Regions from separate parts of the Priestia sp. D3YE.R1 genome, predicted to be linked through region 4. Evidence: riboswitches for the same ligand, from Rfam matches in the RefSeq annotation. Region 4 holds a riboswitch; each other region holds the start of a gene.
What was found. Region 4 has a riboswitch for cobalamin ahead of ACOZIR_RS00120 (ribonucleoside-diphosphate reductase subunit alpha). Riboswitches for the same ligand answer to the same signal wherever they lie in the genome.

Region 1 (3,460 bases), 1.3 Mb from region 4:
CATATGCGTGTGAATTTGCGTCTCATTTTGCACGGATACCGTGGCTAGCTTAAATGCGTACACCGCGGCGTTTAAATAACTTTCCCAATTTTCTCGTTTTAACGGCAGTCCTTCACGCAGCGCGGGTTCATCTACTTGAATCATCGAGATGCCCTGACTTTCAAGTGCTTCCACTTCTTTTCTAAGAGCAAGCGCAATTTGATTTGCCACGTCGTAGCGCGGGATATCATCACGCACAAACGACCAGTTTAAAATCGTAATCGGACCCGTCAGCATTCCTTTAACCGGCTTATCGCTTAGAGACTGTGCGTAGACCGTTTCTTTGATCGTCATCGCCTGCTCGTATGAGACATCTCCGTAAATAAGCGGCGGCTTCACGCAGCGAGAACCGTAAGATTGCACCCAGCCAAACTTCGTAAACTGAAAGCCTCCTAATTTCTCACCGAAGTATTCGACCATGTCCGTACGCTCAAACTCTCCGTGCACAAGTACATCTAAGCCGATATCTTCTTGAATTTCAATCCATTTTTTGATTTCCTCGTTAATGTACGCTTCATACGCTTCGTCTGTTAGTTCTCCTTTACGCCATTTTAGACGCTCTTTTCGCACTTCTTTTGTTTGCGGAAAGCTTCCAATCGTTGTCGTTGGAAGAAGCGGCAGCTGAAACGCTTCTTGCTGAACGCGTTGACGTACGTCAAACGGCGCTTGACGCTCTGCTTTATAGCTGTGCAGCTGCTTCAGCTCTTTTTGCACGTCTTGGTGATTTCGAAAAGATGATCCATTTAATGCTTGAATCGCTTGTTTACTTACACTTATTTCTTTTTCTATTGCTTCTTTTCCTTGCTGCACCGCTTTTGTTAAAAGCGTGATTTCCTTCAGCTTTTCATCTGCAAAAGACAGCGCGTTTTTTAGAATTGGCTCAATGGTTTTTTCGCTTTTCACCGTGACAGGAACATGTAATAGACTTGATGAAGGCTGCAGAATCAAACGGTCTTTTGATACGGCTTCTTCAATTTCACTAAGCGTTAAAAGCTGCTCGTCCAAGTTTTCACGCCAAATGTTTCGTCCGTCAATCACTCCTGCTGCCAGCACTTTATCAGTTGGAAAACCATATTTATTAAGCGCCGTGAGATTTTCGCCTCGGTCATGTACAAAATCTAAGCCAATACCATGAACAGGAAGAGCGACTACTTCTTTATAGTGATCCACGCTGTCAAAATACGTTTGCAAAATGACTTTGACGTTCGGTGCCGCGTCATGCAGGACTTGATAGACTTCTTTGTACAGTGCCAGGTCTTCTTTTGATAGCGTTGTAGCTAAAACCGGCTCATCTATCTGTACCCACTCGACTCCTTCTGCCTGCAGCTCCGCTAAAATAGTTGCATACAGAGGAACAAATTGTTCAACTACTTTTTTAAACTCACTTTCTTTATATCCTTTTGACAGCTTCACAAATGTTACTGGACCTAAAATAACGGGTTTGCCTTTGATATTTAGCTTTTGCTTTGCTTCTTTGTAAAATTGAAGCGGGTGATTTTCTACAAGTGCCGGCGTGCATTCCTCAAGCTCGGGTACGATGTAGTGATAATTTGTGTTGAACCATTTTGTCATCGTAGAAGCTACCGCACCTTTTGTTCCTCGCGCGATGTCAAAATACGTTTCAAGCGATACCGGCCCTCCGTCATATTCAAAGCGCTTTGGCACCAAACCAAACATAGCGGCTGTATCTAACACGTGATCGTATAAGCTAAAATCGCCGACTGGAATTAATTCAATTCCTGCGTCACGCTGTTTTTTTAGATGCCCTAGACGAAGAGCTTCAATTTCCTGTAGAAAGATATCTTTCTCTAGCTTTCCTGCCCAAAACAGTTCGAGCGCTTTTTTCCATTCTCGTTTTTCACCAATTCTTGGATAACCTACGTTTGAACTTTTTACACTGCTCATTTTTTCCACTCCTTGTATATTTCTTTTTTTCCGCTAAACTAAAAAATCTCTCTTTTCGAAATGAAAAGAGAGATGATACGCATACTTAACTAAAGTTGAGATAGCCTGTTTTTCTCAACACGTATTCCTCACTCCTCTCTATATCCCGTAGAGCTTAAGTGCATACAACAGGCAGGTCTCCTGACTTAGGTTCATCGCTTCCTATCCCTTCCCATTTCAGCATGAAACAGTGGTTAATAAGTTGCTCCCCATTACAGTGGCGGGACCGCGCCGGCTTTTCACCGGTCTTCCCTTTTAAGCTGCGTACATTCGTTACACAGCACCTGATGCATTTCTATGAAATTGTTCATTCAAAATACCTTCACATAAAATAAAAAGCCTCTCTATCGTGAATAGAGAGGCATAGTATCTATGAAATCCTCTCTTATTTTTCAAAGCCGTACGCTTTGCAGGATGTAGCACCTTTTTAACAAGAATGTTAAATGGTTGCCGGGCTTCACAGGGCCAGTCCCTCCGCCTCTCTCAATAAGAGTTTTAATTATTTATAATATTTTGAATGTAGAGTCATCTTAACACCTTACATTTACGTTGTCAAAAGAAATTGCAAAAAAAATTAGTTTTCAGGAGGTGCTGACGCTAATTTTTGCCTTAACAATTTGTAATCATCTTTTCGATGTGTTTCGATCAAGTCTTTTGCTCCTTGATGATACCCTGAAGAATAAATGTACTCTACCGCGGTTTCAATAAGCATTCTCTTTTCTTCCGCACACTCCCGATCCATTAAAGGGAACAGTCTACCTAAAAGGTCATTTAAATCTTCCTTAATAAAACGATTAAGTCCTTCTTGCATCTTTTCGTTTGCCATGATAGCTCCTCCATTTGCTGTGTATGTTCTAAGCCTCTATAAACAGGCAGTTCACTGTGAATTTTAAGATAAAGTTAAGTCATTAAACAGTATATCAAGTGAATGTTTTTCTTCAATTACATATGTAATACAAATATATGACAAATATAGAGAATATATCATCATTCATTATCTATTATAACGTTTGACTGAACCTTCTGCTACAAGGTTTCGTACGGTTTTCCAAAAGAGGTTGAGACATAACGAAGTGAATCTCATCTAAAGGCAACTGGGATACATGAGCTGAATCGCTTGTGACACCGCAGTTGATTTCCGTACAAGACTTCGCTTTCCGCGGGCGGTCGCTGAGCCTCCTCGTCGCATACGCTCCTGTGGGGTCTCACCTTTTCCGCTTTTCCCGCCGGAGTCTTCGTCTTGTCCTCCAATCACCTGCTAGAAAGACTTATACACATGAAATCTACGTTTACCCTAATAAAAAAAATGAACCACTAATCAAGCATCTTGATCAATGGTTCGTTTTTCACTTCGTCTAAAACCCTTTTGTCCCAGCCTCTTTTTTTGAACCTAGCTTTCTACTTTCTTGTTTTTACAAACAACTTCTTCGAGGTCGTCCAAAATCCTTCCAAAGAAGAGGGCCTAAAATGTCGTACC
Region 2 (3,460 bases), 1.8 Mb from region 4:
CAATAAATACGCCCATAATCACCGAAGTACATACAATAAATAAACTGACTATGTATAAAATAGATGCTTTGTTTAAAAAAATACGTTTAAAAATCAATACTTTCAGCTCCTCTAGGAAACGAGGCGTGATGTTTTTTTACATTACATTAACCATTCATTTTCCTGTGCATAAACCATGTTTCCACCCTACATAGTATTGGAAACAATCATCTTTTATTTGTTACGAGTGCTAGACTGTTGAACTAGGCAACGTAGAATAGCGTACTAAAGTTCTCGGTAAAAAAACAAGCGAAAGCCTCTACAAGCTATACTTTTTGTGCTTGCTCAGGACTTTTATAGCTGTCTATTAAATGATACAGCTTTTCCATATCTACAGCTTCTCTCACATATGCTGCTGCTTTTGAAAAAGACTCCTCTTTTTGCAGGCGGCTGTTGAATGTATCCGTAATAGGCGACAATTTTTTATGTTTACGAATTTGATTAAGTAAAGCTCTGCGCAAAGCATCGTTATGAAACACATCATGAACATACGTGCCAATAACGTTGTCTTTAACCGTTCCTTCTTTTTCATGCTCTACCACTGCAAAAGCTTCCGTGGTGCTCTTAGAAACCGTCTTTCCCATATGAATTTCATAGCCTTCAATCGAAACTCTTTCACTTTCTAGCTGAACATATCCAGAAACTCTTTCTGTTTTTTTGCTGGTTGTCATAACGGTTTCCACTGGAAGCAAGCCCAGCCCTTTAATGGATTCAATCCGAGATTCTACTGCATCAGGGTCTGTAATTGTCTCCCCTAGCATTTGATATCCTCCGCAGATGCCAATGACGTGAACGTTCGTTGTATTCAAGACTTGATTAATGGCTAGAGCCAGGCCGCTTTCTTGTAAAAACTGCGCATCTTCAATCGTATTTTTGCTTCCTGGTAAAACAATTAAATCAGGCGTACCTAATTGTGACGGCTTGGTTACAAGCCTCACGTGACAGTCTTCTTCTAAGCTTAAAGGATCGATGTCTGTAAAATTTGAGATGCGAGGATACGAGATAACCGCAATATCGATTTCTTTTAACGGGTTCACAAGCGTTGAGTAATTTCTGAGTGATAGCGAATCTTCAGCGTCAATTTCCACGTCGTGCATATAAGGAATCACTCCTAGTACCGGAACTCCCGTGTATTCTTCAAACCACTTCAACCCCGGTTTTAAAAGCTCTAAGTCTCCTCGGAATTTATTGATTAACACCCCAATCACTCTAGGCTTATGTTCATCTGGAAGCAATTGAAGAGTACCCACTAGACTCGCAAAGACCCCTCCTTTATCAATGTCTCCTACTAACACAACAGGGGCTTGGGCTATCTTTGCTACGCGCATATTTACCAGTTCCCGATCGTTCAAATTCACTTCAGCAGGACTTCCAGCGCCTTCAATCACAATTCGATCATAATGATTGGCAAGCTCTTTATAAGCTTCCGTGATCACGTTCAAACCTTCATTAAAAAATTCTTGCCGATACTGAAAAGCAAACATATTACGAAGCGGCTTTCCATGAACGACAATTTGAGATTCATGATCACGAGTTGGTTTAATTAAAATAGGGTTCATATTGGTTGTTGCTTCTACTCCGGCCGCCTCTGCTTGAATTCCTTGCGCTCTGCCAATTTCTTTTCCATCCATTGTAATGTATGAATTAAGCGCCATATTTTGCGATTTAAACGGTGCAGTTTGATAGCCGTCTTCTTTAAAAATACGGCAAAACGCTGTAGCAATCATACTTTTTCCAGCGTCTGAGTGCGTTCCTTGAATCATAAGAGGTTTTCCTTTTTTCACTTTTTCCACTCCCTATCACATAAAAAAACCTTAACTGTAAAAGTCAAGGTTTGGTCATGCGCTCATTAACACATTGTCTTGACTTATTTCTCCCACCGAAAAATAAGGGGTTTTTAAAAGCAGGTCTCCTGGCTTATGCTTCATTTTACTTCTGCATCCTTCCTAGTTTGACTAGTGGGTCTTTGCAGGTTCATCCACATTTACAGTAGCGGGGGCTGCACCGGATTTACACCGATTTCCCTATTATCCTCCTTAGAGGCACTTTTAAAATCATTTATTCTTTATTGTAACGAATTTTATAACCATTCACAATAACGATTTTCTTCTATTATTATATATCACTGTGTTTATACTTATTTGGATCTCGTATGCTATAATAACAATTATTTTCCAAACATCTTATGAAATAGCTAGGAAGGTGCTCGTAGTTGAAGAAAAAAATCATTTATATCTTTATTAGTTTGCTTGTTCTTTATGCTGTAATCATGTCTTTTTGTATGTATCAAACCGCTCATCAGCCTGTTCCGCAAAAAGCAGATTATGTGCTCATTTTAGGTTCGAAAGTAGACGGAGATCAAATGTCTCCTAGTTTAAAAGAACGAGCAAAAACGGCTTTATCTTATTTAAAGACTCATAAACAAACAAAAGTTATCGTAACGGGTGGAAAAGGATCCGATGAAGAAATTTCTGAAGCAGAAGCAGCCTATCGTTTTCTACGAAAAGAAGGAATTAAAAAGAATCGTATTATAAAAGAGGATCAGTCAACTTCTACTTTTGAGAATTTCACTTTTACTAAAAAGAAAGTTGATATTCAACACAAAAAAGTCGTCCTTGTTAGCAGTGATTTTCATTTATTTCGCGCCTCTATTATTGCTAAACGTCAAGGTTTTGACGTTTATCCTTTAGGTGCAAAGACACCAAATTCAATTAAACTTCAAGCCTACTTTCGTGAGTATGCTGCTATATTAAAAACGTGGCTGTTTGATAAGTAAATAGAGTACACCCCCTATACAAACGAAAAACACGGCATGAATTCATGCCGTGTTTTTTTATTAATCATCTGTATCGATAACTGCTTTTGGTAAACCTGTGTATTTCGCCCAGTAGAAAATACCGAGTGAAACAAGAGCAATTAAAATTAAGTCAAGCGGGTTGCTTAGCACACCTTGTCCTCCACCAAATGAACCTAGGTAAGAGATAACAAGCATAATAATATAATAAGCAACTAGCCACCAAGCAGATTTAAGCTGCTGTGCAAATTTTACAACGTCAGTTGGTACGTATTTCTTAAATGCTACGTAGATAACAACCATTAGAAGCTGTGATCCTAAAAGCCAAGAAATGGTCGTCCATCCTGACCAATATACGATGTATGAACAGAAGATAAATGAAACAGGAGCAATAATGCTCATACCTTTTAATTTAAAAGGCTTCTTAAGATCTTTTGCATTTACTCTGAATGCTGCAGCTGAAACTGGTGCAATTGCATAAGACAGAATAAGTGCCACTGAACATACGTTTACTAGCGCTTCCCAAGAAGGAAATGGCAGTGTCCAGAATACGGACATTCCAAATGATAGCCATAGTGACGCACGTGGAATTCCTGTTTTCTTATCTACTTTTGAGAAACGTTTAAA
Region 3 (3,460 bases), 2.2 Mb from region 4:
GTAATTCTTCCGTATGTGGAATGGCGTCGCTTTTTTCTCCATCACAAAAATCACACGCTTTGATTGTGAACACGTCTCCGACCGGAGATAGTAAAAAGGAAGCTGCTTGGAGCTTTTTAATAATCACATCTGGCTGAGCCGTTGGAATTTGCAGTTTGATTTGATGGTCAGGTGTATACTCCATCGTACCTTTTTCACCAACAACTTCCGCTAGTGTTGTCATTTGAACGGGCGTAAACTTCTTATTTGCAAGCCCTGGACTAACCGCCACTTCAAAGATAGACTCTATTGGCTGATGTACGACCGCAGAAGTGGATTCACCTAAAATTGCTTGAAGCGCTTCTTCTGCAAGAGCTCGTGAAGCTGCTTTTTCCTCTCTTGTGTTCTGAACCGCTTCAATAGTCGAAGCTGATTGCTTTACAGCCTCTTCTTGATCAAGAGCCCACGGTTCTGCTTCTTTTCGAAGTCGCTGGTGAGGTCTTAGCGGCTGCTCCGTTTGGTTGAGGGTATATTTCCGCTGATACCCGCGCGGTGTAATCATTAAATCGTCGTAAAAAAACGTCGACGAATTTCCGACAACAACGGTAGTCAGCATGCCTATTTCATGGTTTAACATGTCTTTTAAGTTAGTCATTACGACTTCTTCACGGTCACGATAAGCGCTTTTCACAAGGCCAACAGGCGTATCGGGGGAACGGTATTTTAATAGAATCCTTTGTGCTTCAACAATTTGTCTTGTTCGTCTTCCGCTTTTTGGATTATAAAAAGCTACTACAAAATCTGCTTGTGCAGCTGCTTCAATTCGTTTTTCGATTAGCTCCCAAGGCGTAAGATGATCACTTAGACTAATCGTACAGGCATCATGCATCACGGGCGCCCCGAGGAGAGATGCGCATGAATTAATAGCCGAAATGCCAGGAATTACTTCCAGCTCTACGCCCGTTTCCTTTTTCCAGCCCTTTTCAATCAACACTTCATACACAAGGCCGGCCATTCCGTATACTCCTGCATCTCCGCTTGAAATAACCGCCACGGTTTTCCCTGCTTCAGCTTGCTTTACGGCTTCTTGTGCACGGCTGACTTCTTCGGTCATTCCTGTACTAATAATTTGCTGATTCGTTAACAGTCCTTGAATTAATTCCACGTAGGTTTTATAACCGATGATCATATCACTTTCTTGAATGGCTTCTCTTGCCCGCTGTGTAATATGTTCAAAGCTTCCCGGACCGAATCCAATAACTAACAGTTTACCTTTCATGCTAGCTCCTCCTTTATACGTTACTTTTTACTTTGTCGATTCCTTCTATGGAGTCACTGTTTTCTGGAGAAACAAAACCTTGTTGATCATATTCATAAATAAGCGATTCCTTTATACTGCAGCCTCCTGCTAAATGCTCTTCGACAATTCGATGAGCTACATTTTCAGTGACCTGCTTGTACCAATCTCCTGAAGGGTACACGATAGCTACAGGAGCATCTTTGCATCTTCCGTTACAGCGCGTACGGGTTGTATGAACCGCTTCATCTAGATTCAGTTCAGTCACTTTATTTCGAATAGCTTGCGTGGCTTCTTCTCCACCTTTTCTCATACAGCTGCTTCCATTACAAATCAATACGTGATGCTTTGTTCCATTTAAGTTCCACGTCGTCACACTCATCCGCTCCTTTACTAAAAAACGCCTCTATCAGTGATAGAGGCGCAGAAAAATTCAAACTAAGTTTTTGCACTTCCACCTATATCCCGTAGAGTAAGCTTCGCATTAGAAAAAGGCTGGTTTCCTGACTTCGATTCATCACTTGATTGCGCCTTCCCGAATACAGTGGCATATGCAATCAGCTCCTCTTCACAGTGGCGGGTACCGCGCTGGCTTCACACCAGACTTCCCATTTAACGCAATTTCAATATTGCGCACCTTTTTTGCACGATATGTAGTTTTATGCTACGAGAAAAACCCGCTTCGCTAATATGCGAGCGGGTAAAACGTCAGAATAAAAGTGTACACGAATGCCACTTTAAGCCAACTTTTCCCTTCCCGCTCCCCGGAGAAATAGAAACTTCACAATAAAGACAGGTCTCCTGACTTGTGTATCATTCTACTTGAGAACCTTCCCGTGATTTTTCCACAGTGGTTATACTCGTTCGTCCACACTTACAGTTGCGGGGGCAGTACTGGTCTTTCACCAGTTTCCCTATTAAGCCTTCTTGGCATCTTTACTGTTGCTGTTTGATATATATGAACCTTTTAAACTATCAGAATAATAGAAGTAACTACCATATCATAGCGTACATTTTTTTTTATTTCAACTCTATTCTTTTCGTAAGATACAAGAGGCTATAAAAAAACAAGAGCATAAAGTTAGCTCTTGTTTTTTCATTATATAGCTACTAATGTTAAATGAGGATCATTATAATACACGACTTCTGAAAGAACTTTACAGCCATTTGTTTTTGCAAAAGCTTCTCTCGCCTGCGTTTCAGTTTCAAATTCAAACATTTTCATTTCTTTTCCAGCATATACCGTCAGTACCCACATGAAAAGATTCGCCTCCGATTATTGTAGTGATCGCTATATCCACATTATGACGAAACCATTTCCTTTTGAAAACCCATTCTACAAAACTTGTCACAAGAAACTTTTAAAAATTTAAAAACATTTTAACTTCTCTAAATGAACAAAATGTACAAAAGGTTTAAGTAGCATTATACCTCTTTGAAAAGGTGCTTTTTTAACCCACTGTTGCTTCCCCAGAAAAAATATATACGATCTATTAAAAAAGAAGCCGGCTATCCGGCTTCTTTTCTAGGAAAGGAAAAAACAGACATCACAATCCCGTCCTGCTCTTTATTTCGCATAAAAATTCACTAATTAAATATTCCTTTCTTAAAGCAGAACCATGTTCGACTGCACATAGTGGTAAAGAAGCTTATACGTATGATTCAATGAATCTTGATGCGTTCTCTCAAACGCATGAGAAGAATCAATTCCTGGACCAATTAAGCCGTGTACGATGTCATGCCCGGCACGAATAGCAGCAGAAGCATCTGATCCGTAAAACGGATAAATATCTAATTTGTACTGAATATCATGCTGTTTAGCCAGCTCTACCAAATGCTTTCTCAAACCGTAATGATATGGGCCGCTTGAATCTTTTACACAAATAGACACGGTGTATTCATCAGTAGATTGTCCATCTCCCATGGCACCCATATCAACCGCTAAGTATTCTACTGTTTGAGGCGTGATGTTCGAATTTCCTCCGTATCCAATTTCTTCATTATTTGAAATGAGAAAGTGCGTAGTGTATGGCAGTTCGATCTGTTCTTCTTGAATTATTTTCATGAGCTGAAGCAATAAAGCTACGCTTGCTTTATCATCGAGATGACGAGATTTAATAAAACCGCTTTTTGTTATTTCTACACGAGGATCAAAGGAAACAAAGTCGCCGACTTCAATTCCAA
Region 4 (3,460 bases):
GATATCGGGAAAGTGGATGAAGAAGGCTTTCTATATGTATTAGACAGACGTTCGGACCTCATTATTTCAGGTGGAGAAAATGTATATCCAGCTGAAATTGAAAATGTTTTGTTGAAGCATCCCGCTGTTAAAGAGGCCGGTGTAACGGGAGTAGCTGATGAAAAATGGGGACAAGTTCCAGCTGCATGTATTGTTGTAAACGAAGACGTTTCAGATGAAGAGTTATCTTTACACATTCAACAATTTTTAGCAAAGTACAAACTTCCAAAGTATTTCGTTCGAGTAGAGGAGCTGCCCCGAACGGCTTCTAATAAAATCATACGCCGAAAGCTATCATCGTTCATACAGAAAGGGAGTTAATCGATGATTATAAAAAAAGTCCATCTCTATAAAATTGACATGAAGCTTCTTTCTCCTTTTTCAACAAGCTATGGTACGGTCCAGGATCGAGAATTGATTTTGCTTGAAGTAGAAGATGAAAAGGGATTTACAGGGTGGGGAGAAGTCGTTGCGTTTTCATCTCCTTGGTATACGGAAGAAACGATTCAGACATGTTTTCATATGTTAGACGATTTTTTAATTCCTTCGCTTCTTCATCAGCATCTTCAAAAACCAGAAGATGTTCAAAAGTTATTCAAACCTTTGAAGCGGAACAACATGGCTAAAGCAGCTTTGGACTGTGCTGTATGGGATTTGTATGCAAAGCGGCAAAATAAGCCCTTAGCTGAAGTGATTGGCGGAGTAAGGCCTGCTGTAGAAGCTGGAGTGGTAGTTGGCTTAAATGATATTTCTATAATGAAAGAACAAATAAGGACTTACATGAAAGATGGCTATAAGCGTTTTAAAGTAAAAATCAAGCCGGGTGCTGACTATGAGCTACTGAAACAAATTCGAGATGAATTTCCAAGCATTCCTCTTATGGCTGATGCCAATTCAGCCTATACGTTAAGCGATAGTGATTCATTGAAAAAACTAGATAAATTGAATTTAATGATGATCGAACAACCGTTAAGTTCTGATGATATCCTTGATCATCGATTATTACAAAAGCAAATGCAGACGCCGATTTGTTTAGATGAAAGTATTGTGAGCTATGAAGATGCACGTCATGCAATCGAACAAAAAAGCTGCAAAATTATCAATGTGAAAATCGGTCGAGTTGGCGGAATGTCCGTAGCAAAGCAGATTCATGATTTATGCGCCCAGCACGGTGTAAGGCTTTGGGTGGGAGGGATGTTAGAAGCCGGGATTTCACGAGCTCATAACATTGCCCTTGCCACACTGCCTTCTTTCACGATACCAGGTGACATTTCCGCGTCGTCTCGCTATTGGGAAAAAGATATTATTAAGCCCGAAGTAGAGGTAGAAGCCGGAGTAATAAAGGTGAAGGAAAAACCGGGGATCGGGTACGATATTGATAAAAAGTTTATCAAAACAATCACAGCATTTGAAAAAGAATACAAATAAAAAAAACCGTTTTTTATGAAAAACGGTTTTTTTTATTGATGTTGTCAATGTTTAGTAGAAAAATAGGACAAATTTTTTAAAAAGAGCACATTGTTCCATCAAGCGTGTCAAAACATGTTATGATGGAATAGTTTGATGAAAAAAGTCGAAGGGTTTTATCGTAAAAAACAAAATTATTTTTGAAAATAGGTTGATAGTTTTCTAAGTTGTCCTATATAATGTGTTTATAACATAACACAATATGTTGTTTGTTAAACAATAATAAAATACTATATTTTGTGTTTTCCAGTGAAAAAGGTGTCTGATAAAAAGACTTAAAAGGGAATTTGGTGAAAATCCAAAGCTGTCCCCGCAACTGTGAATGCTGATGAAATAAGGAGATCCACTGTGAGTAAACATCATGGGAAGGCCTTAAAGTAAAAAGAAGCATAAGTCAGGAGACCTGCCTTTTTTATGTCGTTTTATCTTCTTCGGGAGGTGAGAGGGTAGAGCGAGGATTGAGAAAAGACTTAGTGTCTTCTTCTATCTTCGTTCTATTCGCTCACCGAGGTACGGTGAGCGATTTTTTATTTTGAAGTGAAGAGAGGAGCCATATTTATGGTGAATACATTAAAGCCTACAATTCTACATGAATTAACTGCATATATTGAACGTCTAAAAAAAGAATTTACGCAGCTTGATTTTTCTTTGTATGAGGAAAAGGTTATTCAAACTGTTACAGTAAAGGAAAATATGACGGACGAAAAGGTTGCAAACGTACTAATTTTGGCAGCCCTAGAGCGTATTTCAATGGAAGAACCAGATTGGACGTACGTGGCAGCAGACGTCTATTTAAACGAACTATATCGAAAAGCAGCAGACAGCCGAGGTTATGATAAAAAAGAGAAGTACGGTTCGTTTTATCAGCTTATTCAAGAACTAACAAAAATCGGCATTTATAATAAACAACTATTAAAAACATATACAGAAGAAGAAATTAATGAAATTGCTTCAGTCATTATTCCTGAACGCGATCGTTTATTTACATATATTGGATTGTTGACATTAGCAGATCGCTATTTAGCGACATCACATGATAAGCGCGTATACGAACTACCGCAAGAACGTTTTCTTATCATTGCTATGACACTGATGTCTCAAGAAAAGAAAGAAAATCGAACAGCATTAGTAAAAGAAGCGTACTGGGCGCTTTCTAGTCTATATATGACGGTTGCCACTCCAACGCTTTCAAACGCAGGAAAAAGCTACGGACAGCTGTCTAGCTGCTTTATTGACACGATTGATGACAGCTTACGCGGTATTTATGATAGCAATACAGATTTGGCCACGCTTAGTAAAAATGGAGGCGGAATTGGTGTCTACCTCGGTCATATTAGAAGCCGAGGAAGTGATATAAAAGGTTTTAAAGGCGTATCATCAGGAACAATTCCATGGATGAAACAGCTAAATAATACGGCTGTAAGTGTCGATCAGCTAGGTCAGCGACAAGGAGCTATTGCCGTATATTTAGACGTATGGCATAAAGATATCTTTTCATTTTTAGACGCGCGTCTGAACAATGGTGACGAACGCCAGCGCACGCATGATTTATTCACTGGCGTATGTCTGCCAGATTTGTTTATGGAAAAAGTAGAAGCACGTGAAGACTGGCACTTATTCGATCCTCACGAAGTTCGTACGCTGATGGGCTACTCGTTAGAAGATTTTTATGATGAAGAAGAAGGCAGCGGTTCGTTCCGCACTCATTACGCTGAGTGTGTAAACAATGAACAGCTTTCAAGAGAAACAGTGCCTGCTATTGAAATCTTCAAGCGCATTATGCTTTCGCAGCTTGAAACCGGAACTCCTTATATGTTCTATCGTGATACGGTTAACCGAGCTAATCAAAACCGCCACGCGGGTATGATTTACTGCAGTAACTTATGTACAGAAATCACGCAAAATCAAAGTACAACGGTCGTAACGGAGGAAATTACGGAAGACGGAAAAATTA

Region 1: it holds a riboswitch for cobalamin, as region 4 does, so the genes downstream of both, metE (5-methyltetrahydropteroyltriglutamate--homocysteine S-methyltransferase) here and ACOZIR_RS00120 (ribonucleoside-diphosphate reductase subunit alpha) in region 4, are expected to answer to the same signal.
Region 2: it holds a riboswitch for cobalamin, as region 4 does, so the genes downstream of both, ACOZIR_RS09675 (cobyric acid synthase) here and ACOZIR_RS00120 (ribonucleoside-diphosphate reductase subunit alpha) in region 4, are expected to answer to the same signal.
Region 3: it holds a riboswitch for cobalamin, as region 4 does, so the genes downstream of both, ACOZIR_RS11605 ((2Fe-2S) ferredoxin domain-containing protein) here and ACOZIR_RS00120 (ribonucleoside-diphosphate reductase subunit alpha) in region 4, are expected to answer to the same signal.

What each region holds. Positions count from the first base shown of each region.
Region 1 is NZ_JBLTHW010000001.1:1,315,759-1,319,218, reverse strand. It holds gene metE (5-methyltetrahydropteroyltriglutamate--homocysteine S-methyltransferase) at 1-1,944, opposite strand, end outside; cobalamin riboswitch at 2,098-2,286, opposite strand; SAM riboswitch class I at 2,366-2,476, opposite strand; gene ACOZIR_RS06825 (hypothetical protein) at 2,558-2,809, opposite strand; gene ACOZIR_RS06820 (hypothetical protein) at 3,068-3,238, opposite strand; gene ACOZIR_RS06815 (metallophosphoesterase family protein) at 3,396-3,460, opposite strand, start outside.
Region 2 is NZ_JBLTHW010000001.1:1,787,996-1,791,455, reverse strand. It holds gene ACOZIR_RS09680 (FecCD family ABC transporter permease) at 1-97, opposite strand, end outside; gene ACOZIR_RS09675 (cobyric acid synthase) at 306-1,832, opposite strand; cobalamin riboswitch at 1,925-2,104, opposite strand; gene ACOZIR_RS09670 (YdcF family protein) at 2,252-2,815, shown strand; gene ACOZIR_RS09665 (APC family permease) at 2,876-3,460, opposite strand, start outside.
Region 3 is NZ_JBLTHW010000001.1:2,181,704-2,185,163, reverse strand. It holds gene cobJ (precorrin-3B C(17)-methyltransferase) at 1-1,258, opposite strand, end outside; gene ACOZIR_RS11605 ((2Fe-2S) ferredoxin domain-containing protein) at 1,272-1,652, opposite strand; cobalamin riboswitch at 1,753-1,932, opposite strand; cobalamin riboswitch at 2,051-2,229, opposite strand; gene ACOZIR_RS11600 (hypothetical protein) at 2,376-2,534, opposite strand; gene ACOZIR_RS11595 (M42 family metallopeptidase) at 2,883-3,460, opposite strand, start outside.
Region 4 is NZ_JBLTHW010000001.1:17,203-20,662, forward strand. It holds gene ACOZIR_RS00110 (o-succinylbenzoate--CoA ligase) at 1-360, shown strand, start outside; gene menC (o-succinylbenzoate synthase) at 364-1,467, shown strand; cobalamin riboswitch at 1,746-1,931, shown strand; gene ACOZIR_RS00120 (ribonucleoside-diphosphate reductase subunit alpha) at 2,065-3,460, shown strand, end outside.